3 regions of the Paenibacillus sp. FSL K6-1122 genome follow, and region 3 is predicted to be linked to each of the others. Evidence: riboswitches for the same ligand, from Rfam matches in the RefSeq annotation. Region 3 holds a riboswitch; each other region holds the start of a gene.
What was found. Region 3 has a riboswitch for S-adenosylmethionine ahead of metA (homoserine O-succinyltransferase). Riboswitches for the same ligand answer to the same signal wherever they lie in the genome.
Positions count from the first base shown of each region.

Region 1: linked by a shared signal. The riboswitch ahead of NSQ20_RS26360 (methionine ABC transporter ATP-binding protein) and the one ahead of metA (homoserine O-succinyltransferase) in region 3 are both predicted to bind S-adenosylmethionine.
Region 2: linked by a shared signal. The riboswitch ahead of mmuP (S-methylmethionine permease) and the one ahead of metA (homoserine O-succinyltransferase) in region 3 are both predicted to bind S-adenosylmethionine.

Region 1 is NZ_CP150272.1:5,883,567-5,889,530, reverse strand. It holds gene NSQ20_RS26380 (DUF2515 family protein) at 1-126, opposite strand, end outside; gene NSQ20_RS26375 (thioredoxin family protein) at 268-612, shown strand; gene NSQ20_RS26370 (heme A synthase) at 1,132-2,070, shown strand; gene NSQ20_RS26365 (Cthe_2314 family HEPN domain-containing protein) at 2,234-2,950, shown strand; SAM riboswitch class I at 3,080-3,221, shown strand; gene NSQ20_RS26360 (methionine ABC transporter ATP-binding protein) at 3,348-4,382, shown strand; gene NSQ20_RS26355 (methionine ABC transporter permease) at 4,383-5,042, shown strand; gene NSQ20_RS26350 (MetQ/NlpA family ABC transporter substrate-binding protein) at 5,118-5,957, shown strand.
Region 2 is NZ_CP150272.1:6,199,641-6,205,604, forward strand. It holds gene NSQ20_RS27775 (FtsX-like permease family protein) at 1-1,169, shown strand, start outside; gene mmuM (homocysteine S-methyltransferase) at 1,253-2,329, opposite strand; gene mmuP (S-methylmethionine permease) at 2,307-3,719, opposite strand; SAM riboswitch class I at 3,812-3,913, opposite strand; gene NSQ20_RS27790 (Ger(x)C family spore germination protein) at 3,984-5,186, opposite strand; gene NSQ20_RS27795 (spore germination protein) at 5,183-5,964, opposite strand, start outside.
Region 3 is NZ_CP150272.1:2,047,520-2,053,483, forward strand. It holds gene NSQ20_RS09235 (ROK family protein) at 1-175, shown strand, start outside; gene NSQ20_RS09240 (HRDC domain-containing protein) at 352-1,353, shown strand; gene corA (magnesium/cobalt transporter CorA) at 1,424-2,359, opposite strand; SAM riboswitch class I at 2,811-2,934, shown strand; gene metA (homoserine O-succinyltransferase) at 3,171-4,088, shown strand; gene NSQ20_RS09255 (PLP-dependent transferase) at 4,113-5,300, shown strand; gene NSQ20_RS09260 (aminotransferase class I/II-fold pyridoxal phosphate-dependent enzyme) at 5,297-5,964, shown strand, end outside.

The DNA of each region.
Region 1 (5,964 bases), 3.3 Mb from region 3:
AGAAGCTAGCCATGCAGCCTGTTTGCCACGCCAGATTTCCCGGGCAGCACCCGGAATGGAACGGACCATCTGCAGGAGGGACCCGTGATGTTGTTCGCTGGAAGAATCGGTTCTGGTGGAAGTCATGATGTGACATCCTTTCATGATGTTCTGGGTTTAATTTCACAGACCATGTGGTTATTCTAAGTATGCGCTGATTATTTGACTTCCACTCGCCAATTTGCTTCACTTAGGGTAAGACAAGGTACAGAAAGGGAGATGAACCGAATGGAACAGATTACTTCCAAACCGGCTTTTGATGTAGCCATCCAATCCCCACGTTTGACGATTGCCGTATTCAAGGCAGACTGGTGTGGTGACTGCAAATACATCGATCCGTTTATGCCTGAGGTTGAAGAGAAATATGCACGTGAACTGACCTTAATTGAGGTCGACGTGGATCAGGTTGGAACCGTTAGTGAAGAGCAGAATATTCTTGGCATTCCAAGCTTTGTGGCGTATACAGATGGCCGCGAACTCGTACGGTATGTGAACAAGCTGCGCAAGTCGAGAGAAGAGATTGAGCAGTTCCTGGATCGCGCAGTTGAGGTGTACAACACGATTCATAAATAATGTTATACAAGCTCAACTTTTACACAGGCACTCCGATGACAGAATAACCTTTTGATCGCTGTTATCCCCAGATTTCTTTGATCCCTTTTATAAAGGGGAAATCCGGGGATAAAGGCGAAGCATATGCTTCCGATGCAGCTTTCTTTCAGAAAGCTTTTAGCTCCGCTTCTTCAGGCTATTTCTTTCCTCTCCGTTATTGTGTAAATGTTTCATTGAACTTATATAAAAGTATGACAGGTTCATGTTGTAAAAGGGTATAATAAAAAGAACGCCATTTCTCTTGAAATAGGGAAATGGCGTTTGTGTGTTCGACACGTTCTATGTAAGAAACGTTTCTGTACATATCCTCAATGACCTTCGGGTCATTATTTCACCAGACGTTAACATTTTGTCACAAAGCGCGACGTCAATGAACATTTTATCCGGTATAATGAATTTAGTTGTGAAATAAGTGTCAAAGTACCGAAACAAGCGGAGAATATTCTTCGCCATCTTAAACCAACAGCGGGTGAGAAAAAATTGAAACACTTAACTTTGTTTAAATGGTTAACCGTATTAACCTGTCTTGTCATGTTTCTGGCCACTTTTGGTGGAGGCATCGTAACCAAAACGGAATCAGGCCTTGGCTGCGGAACAGAATGGCCTTTATGTAACGGAAAACTCGTTCCCGCACATACTGTGGCTTCACTCATTGAATATTCCCATCGCGCTGTAAGTGCACTGGCTGGACTGTTGTCCATTGCCTCGTTTGTTGCTTTTCTGCGGTTTGGCAAGTCACGCCGTGACCTGCAATTGTTTTCTTTCTTAACTCTGGTATTTGTTATCGTCCAGGGAATCATGGGGGCTTTTGCCGTTGTCTTCTCCCAATCTTCAGCAGTCATGGCACTGCATTTTGGTTTTGCACTGATTGCTTTTGCCAGTTCTCTAATGATGGCGCTGGGCATAAGGCAGGAGGCCAAAGATGGCGGATTGGAGCGCCTGAATAAATACCCTCGGGTTAGCAAAAAATTCAGGAATCTGGTCTGGTTCTCCACCATTTACACATATCTCGTGGTATACACAGGTGCATTTGTGAGTCACACGGATTCTGCCGGCGGATGTTCTGGATTTCCGCTTTGTAACGGTCAGATTATTCCTGAGCTTTCGGGTGGGGTAGCGGTTGCTTTTGCTCACCGTGCAGCAGCTGCGTCGCTCGTGATTGTTATCGCGATTCTGGGTCACTTCGCTTACCGTAATCATCCGGACAACAAGGAAATGCGTACCCTTGGCGTGGTATCCGTTGTTCTTATTCTGATGCAAGTAGTAATTGGTATTTTCATGATGGTGACAATGAACCGTCCGGAAGTATACATGTTCGTAGCTCTTGCTCATATGCTGGATATCGCCATATTGTTCGGAGTCTTAACGTATATGAGTTTCCTGGTGTACAAGCTACATCGCCCGGCTAATCGTTTTTAAATATGAAAGTCCACCATCCAGTGATGTACATCATTGGACAGGTGGACTTTGTTTGATGTCAGAGGGATCAGGGCAACCTATGGCAAGCAGCAATTACACGGAATGAATGATGTTTCGTTTACGGTGATGAATTCTTGTTGATTTGGAAAAGAGGAGGTTAGATATGCTGCGAACGTTGTTGGGGGAAAAGCCACGTATAAACGAAGGTAAATTGAAGGCAGCGATGGACGCAATGGCGCATACGCTTGAGCTATTTCAACGACAAATGCATGTGGACCATGATCCCACGCATGACTATCGGAAACTGTATGTGTGGACTCAGGGACTCATCTCCTCACTGGATGAACTGGAGCAAAGCTGTTTCGCTGCTGCTCATTTTCGTAAAAAGGTCGTTGCAGGATCAACGGATGATATGACGCCGACTGAAAAAGCCGAGTATGCACGGTATGTGTATTTCTACAAAGATGGCTTTATCCGCTGCTTTGCCATTCTGGATAAAGTCGGCACGGTATTAAATGAAATATTCCAGTTGAATACTTCAAATACCAAAGCGCATTTTTCTTATTTCACAATGTTAAGGCAGTTCGACTATGCGAGGGAACATCATGATCTTGCGTTGCAATTAATACAGATCAAGGACTCTTATCGTGAGCCGATGAGCAAGCTGCGCAAACGACGTAATATGGAAATTCACTACATGAACTCAGAAATGCACGATGACCTGTGGCAGTTACACCAGACCTTGCAAGGTAAAGTGAAATTGGAGGATCTGAATCAGCATGTGCAGGAAATGCGTCAGGGTGTCGATATGGTCTGTGAAACGTTAACAGCCTCTTATAGTTATATCAATAAAATATGGAAAAGAAATAATTCCCTTTGACAAATCGGAATACTTGGAATATACTGAGTTTCAATCGAATGTTACACGGATATAACTGATTTTTTGGAAGTTACGTTCACATTATAAAGCATAAACTACATGAACTTATAAAATCCTACAACAACATATTTCTTATCGAGAGCGGCGGAGGGACAGGCCCGATGAAGCCCGGCAACCGATTTGTAATGACATGATACATGTATCATTCGTTATAGATGTTAGGTGCTAATTCCTACAAAATGGTGCAAGACACGATTTTGGCAGATGAGAAGGTATATTCTTTCACGTGAAGAGCCCTCTTTGTATCTGCAAAGGGCTCTTTTTTTGTACTTTAAGGGGAGTTTTCCTTTAGATCGGGTAAAGATACATGTAGGTGGTTGGAAAGGGGCAAGTGCGATTGATTGAATTAAAAGGTTTAACGAAAACGTACGGCAAAGGAACAAAATCTACAACAGCGTTATCCGAGTTGAATTTGAGCATCCAAAAGGGCGAAATCTACGGAGTGATTGGCCATTCCGGAGCGGGCAAAAGCACATTGATTCGCTGTATTAATTTGCTGGAACGGCCTACGGAGGGTGAGGTATGGGTTGACGGAATTAACCTGACTGAACTGAGCAAAACCGAATTGCAGCAACAGAGACGCAAGATCGGAATGATTTTTCAACACTTTAATCTGTTATCTTCGGCAACGGTATATGACAATGTAGCTTTTCCACTAAAGCTTGTGAATACACCCAAGGAAGCCATTGATCGCAAAGTGAAGGAAATGCTTGCACTGGTTGGTCTGGAGCACCACAGCAGCAAATATCCGGCTCAATTATCGGGTGGCCAGAAACAACGTGTAGGGATTGCGAGAGCACTTGCAAGTGATCCAAATGTACTTCTCTGTGATGAGGCTACTTCGGCACTTGATCCGCAGACGACAAATTCAATCCTGAAGTTATTACTCGACATTAATGAAAAGTACAACCTAACGATTGTGCTGATCACACATGAAATGCATGTCATTCAGAACATCTGTGACAAGGTGGCTGTCATTCATCAAGGTGGCATTGTGGAACAAGGACCTGTAACAGACGTGTTCCTGAAGCCACAGCATGCGATCACGCGGGACTTCATGATGCGTGACCATGAAGCTGGACTTGCTCTGGAAGAGACCGCTCTGGCAAATGCAGGCGTTGAATTGCAGGCAGGTGCTGCTTCCAAACTTGTGAAGATATCCTTTCTGGGTAACAAAACATATGAAGCGATTTTGTCCAGAACGGTACGTAAGACAGGAGTGGATTTTGCCATCCTGCAGGGAACAATCTCTACGATCAAACAGGTTCCTTATGGGCAGCTGACCGTTCGGTTCGAGGGTGATTCAAATGCGATTGATCGGACGATATCAGAATTAACCGCTGAGGGACTTGATGTGGAGGTGCTTCGTTAGATGGATTTTTCAACAGTTCGCTGGGAAGAGGTTGGTAAAGCCTCCATTGAGACACTGCAAATTTTGGGTGTATCAGGCTTGTTCACCGTAATTTTTGGTTTACCGCTCGGAGTGCTGCTGTTCATGACAGCCCGTTCTGCTTCGATCAAGTCACGGACGGTGTACATTATATTGTCCTTGATTGTGAATATTTTGCGCTCAGTCCCATTTATCATATTGATTGTTGCTCTTATACCGTTCACTCGTTCACTCGTCGGTACTGCTACAGGTGTGTTAGGTGTTATACCACCTTTAGTTATTTCAGCAGCTCCTTATTTTGCTCGTTTGGTGGAGACGACGTTGCGAGAAGTTGATCGGGGTGTCATTGAAGCGGCACAGTCGATGGGTGCATCGACCGGACAGATTGTAAGACGGGTGTTACTGCCTGAGGCACTGCCTGGACTGCTTGCGGGTATAACGATCACCATTGTTACGCTTGTCTCCTATACGGCGATGGCGGGCATGGTTGGCGGTGGAGGTCTAGGAACGCTGGCAATCAACTATGGGTATTATCGTTATCAGAATGAAATTATGATCATTTCCGTTGTATTTATGGTCATCTTAGTGCAAATTCTCCAGATGGCTGGAGATCGCTTGGTTACATTTTTCACCAGGAAATAACACATAGATAACATGATGGTTATGCAATAATGCGGACACCACATGACAAAAATGATTAGAGAAGGGGTTTTACACATGAAAAAATGGTCTTTTGCTCTACTTAGTCTTATGTTGATTGCGGTTCTCGCAGCTTGCGGAAACAACAAGGACGCCGATAGCGGCGCAGACAATTCAGCAGGTGCACCACGCACGGTTGAATTGAAAGTTGGAGCTTCACCTACACCACATGCAGAGATTCTGGAAAGCATCAAGCCTGAACTGGAAGCACAAGGTATTCGTCTGCAAGTCGTTACATTCAACGACTATGTACAACCCAATCAGCAGCTTGCTGACAAAAAATTGGATGCAAACTTCTTCCAACACCAACCTTATCTGGATACAGAGAATAAAGAACGTGGATTCAACCTCGTTTCTGTAACACCTGTTCATGTTGAACCTTTTGGTGGATACTCCAAAAAGATTAAGTCTTTGGATGAGTTGGCAGACGGCGCAAAAGTAGCAATTCCAAATGACCCATCCAATGGTGGACGTGCACTGTTGTTACTTGCGAAGGAAGGCATTATCACGCTGAAAGACAACACAAATATCTCATCTACGATTCAAGACATCACAGCCAATCCGAAGAACCTGGATATCATTGAGCTGGATGCAGCCATGATGCCTCGTCAACTGGATGAAGCGGATCTGGTATTCATCAACGCTAACTATGCGCTCGAAGCGAACCTGAATCCGGCGAATGATGCTTTGCTGATCGAAGATCTGCAAGGTAACCCATACGCGAACATCCTCGTTTCCCGTGAGGACAACAAGGATGCAGATGCAATCCAAAAACTGGCTGCTGCTTTGCACTCCGAAGAAGTGAAAACATTCATCAAAGAACGTTATAAAGGTGCAGTTGAACCTGCAACTGAATAATTCACGA
Region 2 (5,964 bases), 3.0 Mb from region 3:
GGATCGGATTTACACGACTGCCTGTCACCGCCGTACTTGGATTCAGACATGTGTTCAAAAACACCAAAAGCTCTGTTCTAACACTCCTGCTAGCCACCATGGCTTCCTCCGTACTTGTTCTGGGTTATGTTCTGCTGACCAGTATAACCGGAATTGAACAGACCGCAGCTAAATGGGGGTATGACAATGCCAATATCGCAGCAGTAGTCGTGAACAAAGGTAACTTTCCAAAGACTGTATTGAAACACACGTTAGAAGAGGATACAAGGATTAGCAATGCAGGCTGGCAAGGGAACACAACGGGTGTAATTAGCCCGGAGTCTTCTGCAACAGTGAAGGGCCAATCCCTCAGTCTCAACTTGAGTGTACTGGACGGGAGTTATCAGGAACTTGGATTCGAAACGTTAAAAGGGGGTAACCCACAACATGCGAATGAAATTGCCCTTGGTGTAAGTGTAGCCAAAACATCAAATAAAGATCTCGGTGATCTTATCGATATCTATATTGAAGGAGAAAAGCGTACATTCCTCATCACAGGCATCTATCAGGCGATCGCCAACATGTCTGTTTCAGGCAGAATCACCATTGATGCCATGAGAAGTGTGAACCCCGGTTATAGTGAATTTGATGTTATCTTCATCAATGTGAACGATATGGCACAAGCGGGTAAGGTTGCCTCTGAATTAAATGAGCAATTTAAAGATTTTGCTTCGGTAGTCACTCAGAAGACTTTGCTTGATTCGGTTTACGCGGAAGCCGCTAACATCCTGATCTATCCGATGAGCCTGATCGGATTGCTGTTTATCATTGTGACGTTCATCATTATTTTCAGTACTTGTAGAATCAATATCCGTAAAGAAAGCAGAACGTACGGGATATACAAATCGCTGGGAATGACATCTCGCCAAATCCGGTTGTCGCTCACCATGGGAATGTTCATACTGTCCTCCGTGGGAGCCATACTGGGTATTTTCGTCGGCGTATACCTGCTGCCTCTTCTACTCGAAATGGTCCTTTCCGGTTATGGTATCGTACAGCTTCCACTGATCCTGCATTGGGGTGGAATGGTACTGTTCACCTGTCTAAGCATCATTGCAGCCAGTCTTGGCTCGTGGTTCTCTTCGAGAATCATTCGGGAAGCATCGCCACGTATGCTGGTTATCGAATAATGTAATCAGAATGCCTTAACACAATAAAACAAGCCCTTCCATACCTCTATAGGATGTGGAAGGGCTTGTTATCATGATATGAACTAATTCCGCCATTTCTTCGCAAGTACACCAATCTGATGTGGCGTAGTACGGCAGCAGCCGCCAATAATTTGCGCGCCCGCAGCAACCCACTGTTCCGAAGCATCACTCATGCTGCCACATGTACCCTGTCCACTCCACGTCTTCGTCACTGCATCATACGTCTCACCTGAGTTCGGATACACAATAACAGGTTTGTCGCTGGCACGGCTAAGAATACTTACGGCTTCCGTCACCACTTCCATGGGAGCGCAGTTCAGGCCAATTGCCGCAACCTGCGGCTCGGAGCCAAACGTCTGTGCACATACCTCAAGCGGTGTGCCCTCGCTGATGCTTGTCCCGTCTTTTAAAGAAAATGATAACCAGGCATACGCATGAGGAAACTCCTTCAGTACATCAACCAGCACCTGTGCTTCCTGCAAGGAAGGAATCGTCTCAAACGCCAGAATATCAGCACCCGCTTCAATCAGCGCCGCCATACGTGGACGGTGAAATGCGGCAAGCGTCTCATCCGACACGTCGTAATGTCCCACATACTCTGAACCATCCGCCAGATAGGCGCCGTACGGACCAACGGAACCGGCAATAATTGGACGTGGACGAAGACTGTCTGCTTCGCGATCCCCTGTACGATCTGTTATGTTCTCCTCGTTCTCCTCGTTCTCCACGTTCTCGGAACGTACTGAAGGAGCTTTTACAAGCTGACCTGTCGAGCTTTCTCTCCCTACTACACCGCTCTGCACTTCTGCCCATACGTCATCTCTCGCCTGTACAGCCAGTTCCACCGTCTTCCGGATCAGCTCCAGTGCTGACTGTTCATCGATCCCTCTCTTGCGGAAACCATCCACCGTCGCCTGATAACTGGATGTAATCGCACAGTCGGCTCCTGCTCGAAAATAATCTGCATGGACCTGAACAATAACATCCGGATTCTCAAGCAACACACGAGCAGACCATAGTGGATCATCGAGATCACATCCATGCTGTTCGAGTTCCGTAGCCAACGCTCCATCCAGAATCATGACCGGATGTTCACGAAGGATCTGTTCCATGGGGTTAGTCTGTTGTTCTTGCGTCATGTACTTGTCCTCTTTTCTTATTCACACGTTCTGTCAGATAATAAGCAGCGTAACATACTGCGATAAACGGAACCCCACAATACAGCGCAATTCGCTGTGTCGGGTCAAAGGCAATACCTATGCATGAAGCCAGGCATAATATAAATGAAACAATTGGTACCACCGGATACAGTGGTGTGCGGTAGACCAGATCTTTGACCGCATGTCCTTCCCGGATATATTGTCTGCGGAACATGTATTGGGAAGCGCTGATGCTCATCCATACCGCAACGACAGCCAGACCTGAAATGGAAACCAGCGTAATATACACCGTACCTGGCGCAATGATGCTGGACAGCAAGGCCAGCGCACCACCCACCATACTAATCAGAAGTGCATTCAGCGGTACTCCGCTTTTGGTCAATTTGGCAAACCACGGAGAGATCGTTCTTTTGTCAGCCAGAGACCAGAGCATACGTGAAGATGCATACAGGCCTGAATTGGCAGCAGAGAGAATCGCCGTCAGAATAACAAAGTTCATAATGTCTGCTGCATAGGGTACACCCACCCGCTCCATTACCGCTACAAACGGACTTTCCAGTACACTGGCATCCGACATGGGCAGCAAGGCCGACAAGATAATAATCGTTCCGATGAAGAAAATAACCAAACGCCACAGCGTTGTATGAATAGCCTTTGGTATCGTCTTTTCCGGGTTCTCCGTCTCACCGGCGGCAATGCCGATTAACTCGGTGCCTGAGAAGGCAAAGTTTACAGCAAGCATGGTCATCAATATCGCTGTAGCCCCATGAGGGAACCACCCGGATGCGGTAATATTCGATAGAAATGGAGCCGGTCCAGAATCCGCCATGGGAATGAACCCAAACATGGCTGCGCCACCGATAATAATGAAGATTACGATAGTCACTACTTTTACAGATGAGAACCAGAACTCGGATTCCGCAAAAAATTTCACCGTTAGAGCGTTAAACAGAAAGATCATCAGTGCAAAAACCGCGCTCCATATCCATACGTTTACCGATGGGAACCAGCGCTGCATAAGCAATCCGGCGGCTGTGAATTCGGAGCCAAGCGCAACAGTCCAGGTTAACCAGTATAACCAAGCCACCGTGTAACCTGTTGCCGGTCCGATATATTTGGCTGCATAACTATGAAATGCTCCCGTCTCTGGCATATGAACAGACAGTTCACCAAGACAGAGCATCACCAGATATACAACGATGGCTCCGATCAGATAGGACAGAATGGTTCCCAGTGGTCCCGCCTGCTGAATGGTGTAACCTGAGCTGAGGAATAATCCCGTTCCAATGACTCCTCCGAGAGAGAGCATGACCACATGCCGTGCCTGCATTTTCCGCTGAAAATGCCCTTTGTCGTTGTTGTTCTCCATACCTGCTGCTCCCCTACTTCTTCATCCAGAAAAAACAAAAAAGACCCACTCTGCCTAAAGAGTGCGCCGTTACTGACAAATAAAAACAAACGCTCCTATCTATCAGGCTTTCACCCGCTGGAATTAGCACAGTATCCTTCAGATCTGTTGCTGAGGTTTCTAAGGGCCAGTCCCTCCACCTCTCTGGATAAGAAAATGATTTTTTACTAATATAGCGATCTATCATGAATGTGTCAACAATTAAATAATATATGGCACACCTCGCTATTCGGTGGAAGACCCCGGATTCGTGATGGTGGTCTTTACCTCATAGGTGATCGGCACGGTGCTAAAAATTTTATCCCAATCGTCTTTGACTTTTTTCCATGTTTTAGGTTCTTTAATACGCAAGCTATCCCGAAAATCCGCAACATCTACTTTATAGGTATGCTGCAGTTTGTATAACAACTGTCGAATCTGTTGTTTGGCAAGTTCAGCAAATTCTTTTTCCAATTCACTGAGATACGCACCTTTTTCCTCTTCCTCGGGAGCACGCCAATCCTCCATCAACCAGCCTTCGGATTCAGTTTTCACATGGAATGAAATATCATCGCCAACCACTTTTGGAATTATTGTTGTTTTTTTCTTCTTCATTTCATATACAACAGTGAACCCCTCTTTATTGTATGTCTTCAAGATACCTCCTTTTTCTTTAGGTCTGAGCCAAGATAGCCCTTCTAGATCCGTTTGGCTGAGTTCCCCGATGAATTTTGTTGTTTTCCCATCAAAGATACTGGCACCGGAGAACTTGTCCTCTCCATTGAAGTTCAGTACATTCTGGAGCAAAAAGCTGGAACCGGATTGCATTTGTGCATCTAATTTGGAGAGTAGAACGGGGTCCAGGATTTTATTGGACAAGTATGAATTACCGGTAATACCTGTAAGATAAAATGCTGGAATCCGGGAAGGATCATCTGAAGTCAGAACATCAACAGCGCGATGATGGCTAATCAACACCAGACAGTTAGGACGAATATCGTTATCCCGAAGTACAAAATCCAGCAGCTGGTCCAGACCATACTTTTTGGCGATATCCTTGGACACAACGATAACCTTCAGATGATGTCCGATGAGCGGATGATCTCGTCTCAGTGCAAACTGACGAAAGATTTGCAGCAAGGAATCTCCGGTAAGCTGTTCATTGGAATAGGACGTTTTACCAGAAGCAGGCGAACCGGATTGTTGGCTCTTCTGACTGCTGGAATTACCCGGAGCAATCTGTACCGTGGCTGTCACATTGTTCTGCTTGGAATACCCTCCTCCCTGATTGGCGATGTTCTCCTCAAATTCCGTCTCTTTGCCGATATCGATCCCGAGACCAACGTAGACACTTAGATCCTCTATCTCTCGACTGCTCCAACATCCGGATATCGTTAAGAGAATGCATAATACAGTGGCTAAGCGTAACAACATGCGGAATGTAATCATGCATGCTTGCCTCCTTTTTTGCGAATCAGACTTAACAACAGTAGTACCAGAGGTAAAATGCCAAACAAAAATACGGACACATTGCCTAGCATATCTCCTAGTACGAAGGTATCATCCACTGTTTTGGGTATCATTGCTGTCAGATAAATGAACGGCAGCAGGCCGTACATGATGCCTTTGATTTTTTTGGAACGAAACAAATCACGAATACCCACCGAAGCGCAGTAATGTGTAATTGCTGTAGTCGAAAAGATTTGCATAATCCAGATGACCAGCAATAAGGATTCAAAACGCTCGAATATCAGACCCTGGATTTCGAAGCTTCTTACCAAATCCAGCGTTGGCCAGGTTCGAGTTTTGATGCCATCGAGCGATAAACTGCCTATAACCATCACCACCGTGATCAAGTAGATAATAGTGGATATGAGTATCCCCCAGGTCATCGCTTTATTGCTCTTCTTCGGATTTTTCATATAGGCAGTCATGATTAACATCACCTCATAGCCCGTATAAGATAATAGTGAAGGCTTCAACCCTTGGAAAACGGGCATAATCCCATCACCGAGGACGGGTCTCAGATTGCCAATCTCGAATAGCTGATTACTAAGCAAAATTTCAATCACAAATATAATAATCGTAATCGGAAGGATGATCTCAAACACACGTACGATAACGCCAAGCCCGCCTGAAATCATATATACACCGATCCACATGAAGACCATCACAATCGCCCAGGTGGGGGTGCGTTCGAGCAGATACATCCCAGTCACTTCAGCCA
Region 3 (5,964 bases):
GCAGGAGCACCTGTTCCCGATGGTTCGTAGCAAACTGCAGGAGTTGCTTGCAGGATACGTTCAGCATCCGGCACTTCAATCCGACATTGACCAGTATGTTGTTTCACCAGGACTTGGCGACAATGCAGGGCTGTGTGGTTCGCTGGCGCTTGCCAAGTTGGCATTGAATAAGTAGAGCAATAAGGGATTGACGAATTTTACCATTGTGGTATGATATGGGCAACAGCATAGTACGGTTAATGAGGAAGCACCTCTCTTGCATGGATTTTGCAGGAGGGGTGTTTTTTTATGCTGCCTATAGGTAGTATCTCTAACTCGTATAAGCTGAATATTCAAAGGGAGGGAACGAAAATGGAAGTCATTTTCATGAACAGATTGTCCAGAATGTCAGATCAGAATGCAGAGTATGCACAGTTATGGATTGGGGAAGAGGAAGATAGTTGGCAGCTGGGATGGAGTCGCTACGAGGAAGGAGAGCGTGAGGACAGCATCTGGTATGAAGGGACTTCTTGGGAGGAGCTGCTTCATATTTACCGTCATCAGCTTGCCATACAGATGAGTGAGGGGTACCGACCGCAGTTGCAGGGGTTATTTCATGAGAATGATGATCTGAAGTCACGCAGTTATGGTGGACAGCGGCTCCATTGTTACAGTGAGTTATACGGCAATGAACAATTATATACGGATCTGTGCACATGGCGCAGGAAGAGAGCTGTGTCTGACCGGAAGGCACCGTATTTTATTGCAACGAATCGTCTGCTGCGTTTGATCAGTGCCTTTGTTCCGCAGTCGATGGATGAACTGATGCAACTGCCGGGCGTAGGAGAGAGCAAAGCGACTGAGTATGGTACGGAATGGATGGAGATTACAAACGGGTTGGAGCGTTCAACGACATTCCCGCTGGAATGGGTATACACGGCGCTGAAGGAAGAAGAGTATGAGAGCTGGTTATACAAGCAGAGAGAGCAGAAGTACAAGCAGGAACTTGATAAGTTCACCACGCGTAAGCAGGTGCTTGAAGGCATGAAGGAAGGGTATACGTTAGAGGAGATTGTTAATCGATCCGGATTATCCCGACGCGAGTTGGTTGAGCTGTTAGAGGCATTGGATCACGAAGGTTATGACACCGATTGTCTTCTTGATGTGGAGCTGGCAGTGATGCCAGAGAACGAACAAGAGGCCGTATGGAGTGCGTATGAGGAGCTGGGAGATACGTTCCTGAAGCCAGTATTACATAAGGTGTATGGAGGAGAGAAACCCGATGGAGGAAGTCTGGAGCAGGTCTATGAAAGACTGCGCATGATTCGAATCCGCTTCCGTCGGCACGCAGAGACAGAGAAGAATGTTGGTTAATGATCAGAAATGAAAAAAGACGAGGCGTTTCTCCCGGAGGAGCGCTTCGTCTTTGTTATTTCATACGAGTTCATACCCAGTCTTTCTTGCGGAAAATGAAGAACATGCTCAGGCCCAGTGTAACCATCAGGCCAATCACAACAAAATAACTGTATTTCCAGTTAAGCTCTGGCATATTCGTAAAGTTCATGCCGTATATACCGGTAATGACCGTCAGCGGCATGAAGACCGTGGTGATGGCGGTAAATACACGCATGATCTCATTCGCCCGGTTCGCAATACTGGATTGGTAGGCTTCTCGCAAGTTGCCCATCAGGTCGCGATATGTCTCAAAGGTTTCAGATATTTTTACGGCATTCTCATAGATGTCACTGAAATACTTTTGCAGTTGATCATCGATGAGACGCAGATCTTTTTTGTTGAGTGTATTAATGACCTCTTTCTGAGGTCCGAGCACTTTCTTCAGCCACAGAATCTCACTGCGCAGCCCGATAATTTCACTCAAATGTGACTTTTTGGTGTGCATCAGAATGTCTTCCTCAAGCTTCTCGATTCGTGCTTCAATTCGGTCACCTACGGTGAAATAATTATCAACAATCAAGTCAACCAGCAAATACAGCAGACGATCCGGTGTACTGATTTCCTGTTCCCACAGGATCGGTTTCAGTGTGCGCAATTCGCTGATCTTGTGCTTGGTAACACTAATAATGAAATGTCTGCCAAGGAATAAGTTGACCGCACGTAGAAATATCTCTTCATCATCAAAACGGATGCTATTAATCACAATAAAATAATGGTTCTCATAAATTTCAATCTTCGGACGTTGTTCTTCGTCACTAAGACAGTCTTCTACAGCCAGATCATGCATCAAGAACAGCGGCTGAAGTACCGCCAAATCGTCTACGTCTGCATCAATCCAGTAAAATCCTTCCGCTGGTGGAGTCAGCGCCTGCTGAATGTCGTCCACCGGAATAAATACACCGTTGTTTACCAACCGGATTTTCATCGTTAATCTACTCCTTCTGCACCCGCCAACTTGGCGGATATTATCATTATGGGCGCAAAAAGAACAAATCAGCCGGTCGGCAGCGGAGCCTGGAGATCAGGGCTGCGTTCACTATATAATCAAACGGAAGTCACGTCCCGCTGCCGGCATGCTGATGTCAGTTCTCTATGCAGTTTGTCGGAATTCGGCTGCCAGTCAGGCCTCGGGTCGCCATCCATTTAATATGTCACCTCTCACATAAGGGTTTATAACACCTTGTTTAGTATACCGCTGGTACAAGGTGCTTTCAAGCGCAAAAATGTGTCTATTTCGCGCCCTGAGGCAGTGTATGACAACGGATGATGAACGGTTCCGATCTGGGAAGCAGACATCGAACTGCAACTTGACGTGAGGGCATTAATGTAATAAAGTAGACGGTGAACCATATTTAATTACAATCTAATACAGCGAAATCTTATCAAGAGTAGGTGGAGGGACTGGCCCGATGAAACCCGGCAACCGGCGGTATACCGCACGGTGCTAATTCTTGCAGCGACTAAGTGTCAGGTGGCACTGTTGTAACTGAGAGATGAGAGAGGCGCATATCTATTTTACATATGACCTTTCTCGAAATCCGAGGAAGGTCTTTGTCATATGCCCCGACTTCTCAGCAGTGATTTTCGCTAAGGAACTTGAGGTTGTTTGTAACGTTGGATGAAAGAGCAATTCAATGTTTTTACAAGCTCAAGGCAGTCTATAACTGTATTGATGTGAAGACATCAAGCCAAGGGTGGCTGCATCTATCTATGCACAAGGAGGAGTTAGACTTACTATGCCAATCAAAATACCCGATACGCTACCAGCAAAAGAAGTACTTGAAGGAGAGAATATCTTCGTCATGGATGAAACTTCTGCATATCAGCAGGATATTCGTCCACTCCGTATCGCTATATTAAACCTGATGCCCACAAAGGAAACGACCGAAACACAATTGCTTCGTCTGGTGGGAAACACGCCTATTCAGGTGGATGTCGTTCTTGTACATCCCAAATCCCATACGTCGAAGAATACGTCTCAAGAGTATTTGGATCTGTTCTATAAAACCTTTGATGAGATTGAGCACCGTCGTTTCGATGGAATGATCATTACGGGTGCCCCGGTGGAACAGATGGATTTCGAAGACGTGAACTATTGGAATGAAATCCAGGAGATCTTCGAATGGACCAAAACCAATGTGACTTCAACCCTCCACATATGTTGGGCTTCTCAGGCAGGTTTATACCATCATTTTGACGTACCCAAGGTTGCACTTGATGAAAAGTGTTTTGGCGTTTTCCCACATACCATCAATAAACCACATGTTCCGTTGTTGCGTGGATTCGATGAAGTATTCAACGTTCCACATTCCCGTCATACGGAAGTGAGACGCGAAGATATTGAAAAGAATGAGAATTTAGAGATTTTGGCTGAATCTGAGGAAGCGGGGATCTTCCTGGTTGCTACCAAAGACGGCAAACAGATTTTTGCCACAGGACATGCCGAGTATGACCCGTTCTCATTAAAGTGGGAGTATGACCGGGATGCAGCCAAAGGTTTGGATATCGCATTGCCTAGGCATTATTATCCGAATGACGACCCTTCCCGTGTGCCACCAGCTACTTGGCGCGCTCATGCCAACTTATTATTCTCTAACTGGCTCAATTACTATGTGTATCAAGAAACACCTTACGATATTGGCCCGCAAATCTAATCGAGATTACAGGAGGATGCAGCAATGGAAGACAACAACAAGTTGAAAATCGAAAGCCGCTTAGCACAAATTGGGTCCATTAATGAACCGGTAACAGGCGCCATTAACTTTCCGATCTATCAATCCACTGCGTTTCGCCACCCGAAGCTTGGACAAAGCACGGGGTTTGATTATATTCGTACGACTAATCCAACCCGTAAAGTATTGGAAGAAGCCGCCGCAGCGCTGGAGTCCGGTGATGCAGGGTTTGCCTGTAGCTCGGGAATGGCCGCGCTGCAAACGATCTTTGCCATGTTTGGTCAAGGGGATCATCTGATTGTATCGCTGGATCTGTATGGTGGAACCTATCGTCTGCTGGAACGTATTCTGTCCCGTTTCGGCGTAACTGCAAGTTATGTGGACACGAATGACCTGGCAGCACTGGAGAAGGTTCGTCAGCCGAATACCAAAGCTGTATTTATTGAGACACCAACCAATCCACTGATGATGATCACAGATGTGGAAGCTGTCGCTTCCTGGGCGAAAAGTTACAACCTGTTGACCATTGTTGACAACACGTTGCTGACTCCATTTTTCCAACGTCCGATTGAACTGGGTGCCGATATCATCATTCATAGCGCTACCAAATATCTGGGCGGACATAATGATGTGCTCGCCGGACTAATTATTACCAAAGGTGAGGCGTTATCTGCTGAGATGGCGTTCCTGCATAATTCCATTGGAGCGGTATTATCTCCAAGTGACTCCTATCAGCTGATGAAAGGTATGAAAACGCTGGCTCTTCGCATGGAGCGTCATGAGCACAATGCAATTACTATTGCCAAATACTTGCTTGAGCACCCAGCGGTGGTTGAAGTGTATCATCCAGGTCTATCCGATCATCCGGGGTATGGGATACAGAACAAACAATCCACGGGTAACACAGGTATCTTCTCTTTCAAAGTGAAGGATGCACGTTATGTTGAACCGTTGCTACGTCATATCCAACTCATTGCTTTTGCCGAAAGTCTCGGCGGAGTTGAATCACTCATGACTTATCCAGCAGTACAGACTCATGCGGATATTCCGCTTGAAATTCGTGAAGCCGTAGGTGTGGATGACCGTCTGCTCCGGTTCTCCGTAGGCATTGAACATGCCGAAGATCTGATTGCAGATCTCGGCAATGCTCTGACAGTTGCACAACAGGAAGTGGAAGGAGGCGTGCACTCATGAGTGAGTCCAACAACAAGCCCAAATCCGAGTTAAAATTTGATACCAAATTGCTCCATTTTGGAGATGAGATTGACAAAACGACTGGAGCGTCCAGTGTACCGATCTACCAAGCATCAACATTCCATCATTTTGATATCTTCAATCCGCCTCAACATGATTACAGTCGTTCGGGTAATCCGACACGTCAGGCTTTGGAAGATTACATCACACTGCTGGAGGGCGGTGCACGAGGATTCGCCTATTCATCGGGAATGGCCGCGATATCCAGCGTGTTCATGATGTTCTCCGCAGGGGATCACATGATTGTTACGGAAGACGTATATGGAGGTACGTATCGTTTGCTTACTTCCATATTAAGCCGTATGCAGATCGAGACAACCTTTGTAGACATGACCAATATAGATGAAGTAAAAGCGGCACTCAAGCCAAACACCAAGGCAGTTTATATGGAAACACCTTCCAACCCTACACTGCGAATTACGGATATCGCTGCCGTAACTGACTGGTCGAAGGAACATGACCTGATCACGATTCTGGATAACACCTTTATGACACCGTACTATCAGCGTCCAATTGAGCTTGGTGTGGACATCGTCGTACATAGTGCTACGAAGTTTCTCGGAGGTCACAGTGATGTACTGGCAGGGTTAGCGGTTGCTCGCAC